Linked DNA regions of Undibacterium sp. KW1. The protein of the gene in region 2 interacts with the protein of the main gene of each other region in a pairwise test. Links are inferred from orthologs where the notes say so. Each region holds a gene or a part of one and is shown on either strand. Other genes may lie near its edges. The genes, in order: UNDKW_RS03360 and kdpD.

The links.
Region 1: the proteins of kdpD (region 2) and UNDKW_RS03360 interact in binary tests that used the Escherichia coli proteins (3 or more experiments, as listed by UniProt). The link is inferred for Undibacterium sp. KW1 from one-to-one orthologs.

The regions. Positions count from the first base shown.
Region 1 is NZ_AP018439.1:729,934-733,226, forward strand. What follows is about bases 257-3,224. They hold UNDKW_RS03360 (PTS sugar transporter subunit IIA), read right to left. Parts: upstream 1,994-3,224; coding sequence 1,520-1,993; downstream 257-1,519. Other genes in these bases: rapZ (RNase adapter RapZ), read right to left, coding at 257-338; hprK (HPr(Ser) kinase/phosphatase), read right to left, coding at 475-1,416; UNDKW_RS03365 (EAL domain-containing protein), read right to left, coding at 2,096-3,224. In the rest of the region: more of rapZ, read right to left, coding at 1-256; more of UNDKW_RS03365, read right to left, coding at 3,225-3,293. UniProt on the Escherichia coli protein: Seems to have a role in regulating nitrogen assimilation.
Region 2 is NZ_AP018439.1:6,227,318-6,230,873, reverse strand. Bases 202-3,432 are described here. They hold kdpD (two-component system sensor histidine kinase KdpD), read right to left. Parts: upstream 3,120-3,432; coding sequence 402-3,119; downstream 202-401. Other genes in these bases: kdpC (potassium-transporting ATPase subunit KdpC), read right to left, coding at 3,138-3,432; kdpE (two-component system response regulator KdpE), read right to left, coding at 202-394. Also shown: more of kdpE, read right to left, coding at 1-201; more of kdpC, read right to left, coding at 3,433-3,556. UniProt on the Escherichia coli protein: Member of the two-component regulatory system KdpD/KdpE involved in the regulation of the kdp operon. KdpD may function as a membrane-associated protein kinase that phosphorylates KdpE in response to environmental signals.

The DNA.
Region 1 (3,293 bases), 5.5 Mb from region 2 along the record:
TCCAGACCAAGCCGGTGTGACAGCGGGTGGCTGCGGCGGGTTTCTGAAAAACGGGCGACCAGGGATTCTGTACTGGCTGTCAGGAACAGGACTTTGACGTCGTGGCCTTCGGTGCGCAGTGCCTTGATTGAATCTGGCAGGCTGGTTAGCAAGTTCGCGCTGCGGCTGTCGATGGCGATGGCGGCGCTGGGTATGCCTTCTTTGGTCAGGGTATTGACCAGGTCAGCCAGTAAACTGGGTGGCAGGTTATCGACGCAATAGTAGCCTGCATCTTCAACCACATTCAGGGCTACCGATTTGCCGGAGCCGGAGATACCAGAGATAAGCAGGATTTCCATAGCGGATATCGTAGTAGGTAATTAGAAGCTGTTTTAAAATTAAGATGGCTAGGCGTCGCCGACGCAGGCAGTACTTTCGTACCGGGTATAACATTAAGGAGGTGCAACAACGCCAGGTTAATTTTACAACAGCCTCTTAGTCGCCGTTTTCCATGGCGCGGCGTTGCCGTTCCATGAAATCTTCCAGCGTATTAATACCACGTAATTGCAGGATGGTATTGCGCACAGCTGCTTCCAGGAGAACTGCGATATTGCGGCCTGCAGCAACCGGGATCACGACTTTTCTGATGGGCAGGCCCAGTACTTCCTCCGTCTGCGAATCGATAGGCAGGCGCTCGTAATTTTCTTCCAGGGTGCTGCGTCTCACCAGATGCACGATGAGTTTCAAACGCATCTTGCGGCGTACTGCGGTTTCACCAAAGATGGTCTTGATATCGAGCAGGCCCAGGCCGCGCACTTCGAGCAGGTTTTGCAGCAGCTCGTGGCAACGGCCTTCTATCATATTCGGTGCGATGCGCGAAAATTCGACGGCATCATCCGCCACCAGGCCATGGCTGCGTGAAATCAGTTCCAGCCCCAACTCACTCTTGCCGAGGCCGGATTCACCGGTGATGAGAACACCTACGCCCAGCACGTCCATGAAAACGCCATGCATGGTGATTTTTTGCGCGAGTTTTTTCGACAGATAGACACGCAAATAATCAATGACTTGAGCGGAAGGGTAGGGTGTAGAAAACAGCGGGATATTATTGTCGTCGCAAGTCGTCAGAAATGCCGGTGGCGATTCCAGACCTTGTGCCACGATCAGGGCAGGTGGTGCACCAGCCACCAGTTCACGCATGAGGTTATTGCGCGAGGCATTTGACAGGCGGTTGTAATACGAGAGTTCCTGATGCCCCAGCACCTGTATGCGGCCAGGGTGGATCAGGTTCAAATGCCCGACCTGGTCGGCAGACGATGCAGCGTCGCCCGTGATTTGCTTGTCGGCACCAGAGAAACCGGCAAACCAGCCCAGTTGCATGGTGTCGCGGTTATCGTCGTAGATTTTTTGTACCGTGAGTTCTGTCAATGATGGCATGGCTATATGTGCTGACTCTGACGATGTGATACTGGGTGACTGGGAGGGATAGATTGACGAGTCTGGCAGCCATGCGCATGCATGGCATACTCAGACATGAAAATCAGGCATTGCCTGGCAAATTCGGACGCCATGCCATGATTTTTTCATATATCGCGGCAGCGCTGGCTTCAGTATTGAGGCTGTCGCGGAAAGTTTCGTTCGACAGCATTTCTGCCACTTCAGACAAGATTTCCAGATGCTGTTGAGTGACATTGTCAGGCATGAGCAAGAAAATCAGCAGGCTGACCGGCTGGCTGTCTGGTGATTCAAAAGGAATCGCTTCCCTGAGCCTGACCAGGGCCGCAATCGGTGCCTTCAGACCCTTGATGCGGCCATGCGGGATGGCCACGCCATGGCCCAGCCCGGTAGAGCCCAGGCGTTCGCGGGCAAACAGGTTATCAGAGACAACCGAGCGCGCTATGCTGCAATTATTTTCGAATAACAGCCCGGCCTGTTCAAATGCTCTTTTTTTGCTGGAGACTTCCAGATCCAGGAGTACGTTGTTCAGAGGCAGGATTTTTGCAATATTCGTCATGGTGCAAGATCGTTTTACAGCGAAATGGTGCGATGCACAAAATTAGGTTTTGACAAATTATAGGCTTCTTTTGGCTGATATGCGCAAAACCTGACAACACTTTTAACGAACGTTGTCTCTCAGTAATTTTTCAAATTTATCAACAGGCAGGGGTTGACTAAAATAAAAACCCTGCATCTCCTGACAGCCAGAGTCAGCCAGGAAGAACATCTGGTCGGCTTTTTCCACCCCTTCGGCAGTAACGCTCATGCCCAGCGCATTGGCCATGGCGATAATGGCATGCGTCAGGACAACGGAATCAGGGTTGCCCGGGATATCGCGGATGAAAGAGCGGTCTATCTTGAGATTGTCAATAGGGAAACGTTGCAAATAAGATAGTGAAGAAAAGCCTGTACCAAAATCGTCCAGGGAAATGCTGATACCCAGTTTTTTGATCGCGTCAAAGACCGGCAGCAGCAAGTCTATGTCACCCATCAGCAAGCCTTCGGTAATCTCAAGTTGCAGGGCCGTTGGCGGCAAACCGATTTCTTGCAGGATTTGCTCTATATATTTAGGCAGGCCAGGGTCCTGGAATTGCTTGGGCGAGATATTCACGCTGATGACCATGTCCGGCGCATATTGCTCACGCCATAACTGGGTTTGCAGACAGGCCTGGCGCAAGATCCAGCGGCCCAGCGGCAAAATGAGGCCAATTTCTTCTGAGATGGGGATAAATTCGTTAGGTGGCACCAGGCCCACATCCGGCATTTGCCAGCGTATCAGGGCTTCTGCACCGACGATGCGCGAGGTACAGAGACAGATTTTTGGCTGGTAATACACGAGGAATTCATTGTCGGTCAGGGCGCGGCGCAGATTGGTTTCCAGCGCATAACGGTGCTGGGCACGGACATTGAGTTCAGTCGTGAAAAACTGGTAATTATTACGACCAGATTCCTTGGCATGGTACATGGCAGAATCGGCACAACGCATGAGTGTGGGGCCATCTTCACCGTCATGTGGATAAACCGCAATGCCTATGGAGGTACCCAGGTGATATTCATTGCCATCAATCACGAAAGGATCGCGCATGCGGGCCAGGACGCGCTCAGCCAGGTCCTTGAGTTGTATTGCATCTTCAAAGGCTTCAGCAACGATGACGAACTCATCACCACCAAGGCGGGCCAGCATGTCGGTCGTGCGTATGCAGGAACTCAGGCGCGAAGATACATCACGCAAAAGTGTATCGCCAGCCGCATGACCAGCGGTGTCATTGACGTTCTTGAACCTGTCGAGGTCAAGGAAGAGCAGGGCCAGGCGGTGC
Region 2 (3,556 bases):
TGACACCCGGCTGACGCTGACGCCGGAAAGTCGCGCGTACCCGTGCCAGTAACTCACCGACACCAAAAGGCTTGCTGAGATAATCGTCAGCACCGGCATCCAGTGCCTTGATCTTGTCTTGTTCACTGACGCGGGCAGACAAGACGATGATGGGTACGTTAGACCATTTGCGAACATCCAGGATGAAATCGATGCCGTCGCCATCTGGCAAACCCAGGTCAAGAATGATGAGATCAGGCTGGCGTGTACCGGCATCCACCAGGCCGCGTTGCAGGTTGACAGATTCATGGACTTGCCATTCCTCCTCTTCCAGCGCATTGCGGACGAAGCGGCGGATTTGTGGCTCATCTTCAACCAGCAAGGCGACTGGTGTTGTTTGAGTAGCATTAGTCATCGTGTACTTATTCTTCAAGATCAGGCATCGCCGGTGGCGTGCCTAAAGGCAGGGTAAAGATGAAGCAGGCTCCGCCATTGGGTGACTTCGCCGCATGCATGCTGCCCTTGTGGGCCGTGATAATGGCGCGGCAAATTGCCAGCCCCAAGCCAACACCGGGCAGGGCAGATTCGCGTTCACCACGGGTAAATTTTTCAAATACGGCTTCTTCACGCCCGGCTGGCAAACCCGGCCCATTGTCATACACCTTGGCTTCCAGCATGCTGCCATTCAGTTCTGCCGAGATAGTGATGAGAGAATTTGCTGGCGTATATTTACAGGCATTTTCCAATAAATTACACAATACCCGCTCGATCAGCACCGCATCAAAATTGACGAGCGGCAAAGCGGCTTCCAGTCTGGTCTCCACTTTATGTGTTTGCAATTGTGCACTACAGATGCGCAGGGAGGTACCGACCACTTCTTCAAAAGTCTGCCATTGCAAATTCAGTTTGACTTCACCACTTTCTATTCTTGCCATGTCGAGCAAGTTAGTCACCAGTGCGCTGAGGCGCAGGGTCTCGTCACGAAGGGCTTGCGCCATATGCAGTTGTGCATCTGCCAGCGCGGGTTTGGACATGGCCAGTGATTCTGAGATACCCACCAGCGAAGTCAACGGCGTGCGCAAGTCATGCGACAGCGCAGCCAGCAGCGAATTGCGCAGGCGCTCAGATTCCATGTGGATCAAGGCATCTTGCGCGACCTCGATATAGTGCACACGTTCCAGCGCAATGGCTGCGAGGGCGGCGAAGGTATCAAGTTGCTGCCTTTGCTCAGGGATCATGATCCAGCGACGGTTCTCTGGCTGTATAGCCAGCAAGCCACGGGTACGCATGGGAGCCACCAGCGGTAAGTAAAAAAAGTTACTGGCAGGCAAGGTGTCTGTGCCTATGCCTGCTGCCTCTACCTTGTCGAACGCCCACTGCGCGATACCCATGTCCAGACCACTCACTGTGTTGCTGGGTGGCAGCAAACGACCGGTATCATCAGGTAATAACAGGGTTGCCTGGGCACGGAAGGCTCTTTGTATGATGATCTGTGTGGTTTCTGAAATTTGCTCTGCCAGTAACACGCCTGACAAGTCGCGGGCGAATTCATACAGCGCACGCGCACGCGACTCCCTGTGGGATGCTACTCTGGCCTGGTAACGCAAATCAGCAGTCAGGTGACCAGTAATCAACCCCACCAGCAGCATGACGGCAAAGGTCATCAAATACTGCAAATCGCTGACCGCAAAAGAAAAACGCGGTGGCACAAAAAAGAAATCGAATACAGCGATACCAACTATGGTGGAAAGTACCGAGGGGCCACGCCCAAGTTTCACGGCAACCAGTACCACCGTCAATAAAAACAACATGGCGATATTGACCAGATTGAACACCTCAAATAAGGGCGTAGCAATCAGGCCGGTCGTAATACTGGCCAATACAGCATACACATAACGCCAATGCCGTGCGGGTACGCGTGGACTGGGCAACTCGCTGGTGCTGCCAGATACCGCATTTTTTTCATTCTCATTATCTGTCGCTGCAGCCCGGCTGTTGCCAACTTCGATCAAGTCCAGGTCTGGTGCATAGGCGGCGATATCATTCAGATGCGTCGTTTGATGCCATGCAAATCGCCATTTGCTTGCTTTACTCCGTCCCAGGACGATGCGTGAAAAATTATGGCTATGCGCATAATCCACGATAGCCAGGGCAATATCCTTGCCCGTCAACACGGCGGTTACCGCACCCAGGTCTTGTGCCAGCTTCAGGGTTTTCAAAATGCGTTCACGCTGCGCCGATGGCAGCCTTTGCAATTGCGGCGTCTCTACATACACGGCATGCCATTCTGCATTCATCTGGCTGGCCAGGCGGGCGGCACTGCGTACCAGGTGGTCGGCATCGCCATGCGGGCCTATGCAGGCCAGCAGGGCGGCATCAGTCTTCCAGATCGTACCTATGGACTTTTCTATGCGATAGGCTTGTACATCATCTTCTACCCTGTCGGCGGTGCGGCGCAGGGCCAGCTCACGCAGGGCGATCAGATTGCCTTTACGGAAAAAATTCTTGGCAGCGCGTTCTGCCTGTTGCAGCTTATAGACGCGGCCAGACTTGAGCCTTGCCAGTAACTCGTCAGCCGGGATATCCACCAGTACGACTTCATCGGCTTCATCAAACACCTTGTCGGGCAGAGTTTCATTGACGCGTATGCCGGTGATGCCGCCGACCACATCATTCAGGCTTTCCAGATGCTGGACATTGACGGTGGTGTACACATCGATACCGGCACTCAGCAATTCATCCACATCTTGCCAGCGCTTGGGGTGGCGGGAACCGGCAGCATTCGAATGTGCCAGTTCATCCATCAGTATCAAGGGTGGATGACGCTCCAGCGCGGTGTCGATGTCAAATTCACTGAGGGTCTTGTCACGGTAGGCTATCGCCTTGGGTGGCAAGACTTCCAGTCCTTCGACCAGGGCTGCGGTTTCGTCACGGCCATGGGTTTCTATGACGCCGACTAATACCTGCTGGCCCTCAGCCACCAGCTTGCGGGCGGCAGTCAGCATGGCGTAGGTCTTGCCCACGCCAGCAGATGCACCGAAATAGATACGCAGCTTGCCACGCGTGGCCCTGCGTTCTTGCTCCTGCACGTGGGCAAGCAAGACATCAGGGTCAGGGCGTTGTTCGCTATTGGTGGCCATATTGATCTTATTTTTAAACTACTTGCCGAGCTTGTCCAGTGCCAGATTCAAAGCCAGCACATTGACCCTGGCCTCACCCAGCAAACCCAGCGTGGGCTGTTGCGCCAGTTGGTCTATGATAGCCTTGACTTGCGACTCTTGCACCTTGCGTTCGCGTGCCACCCTGGCCAGTTGGTAGTTGGCAGCCGCCAGGCTGATTTCAGGATCGAGGCCACTGGCCGATGCCGTCACCAAATCAACAGGGATTTTTGCAGTATTGCCAGGGTCAGCCGCTTTCAATGCCTCAACCCTGCCTTTGATGGCATCAATTTGCGCCACATTGGTAGGGCCAAAATTGGAGCCGCTGGATCCGCCCGCATTATTTGGCATAGGGCCAGTGGCAGATGGCCTGCCCCAAAAATATTTTGGTGAAGAAAAAGCCTGACCTATCAGGGAAG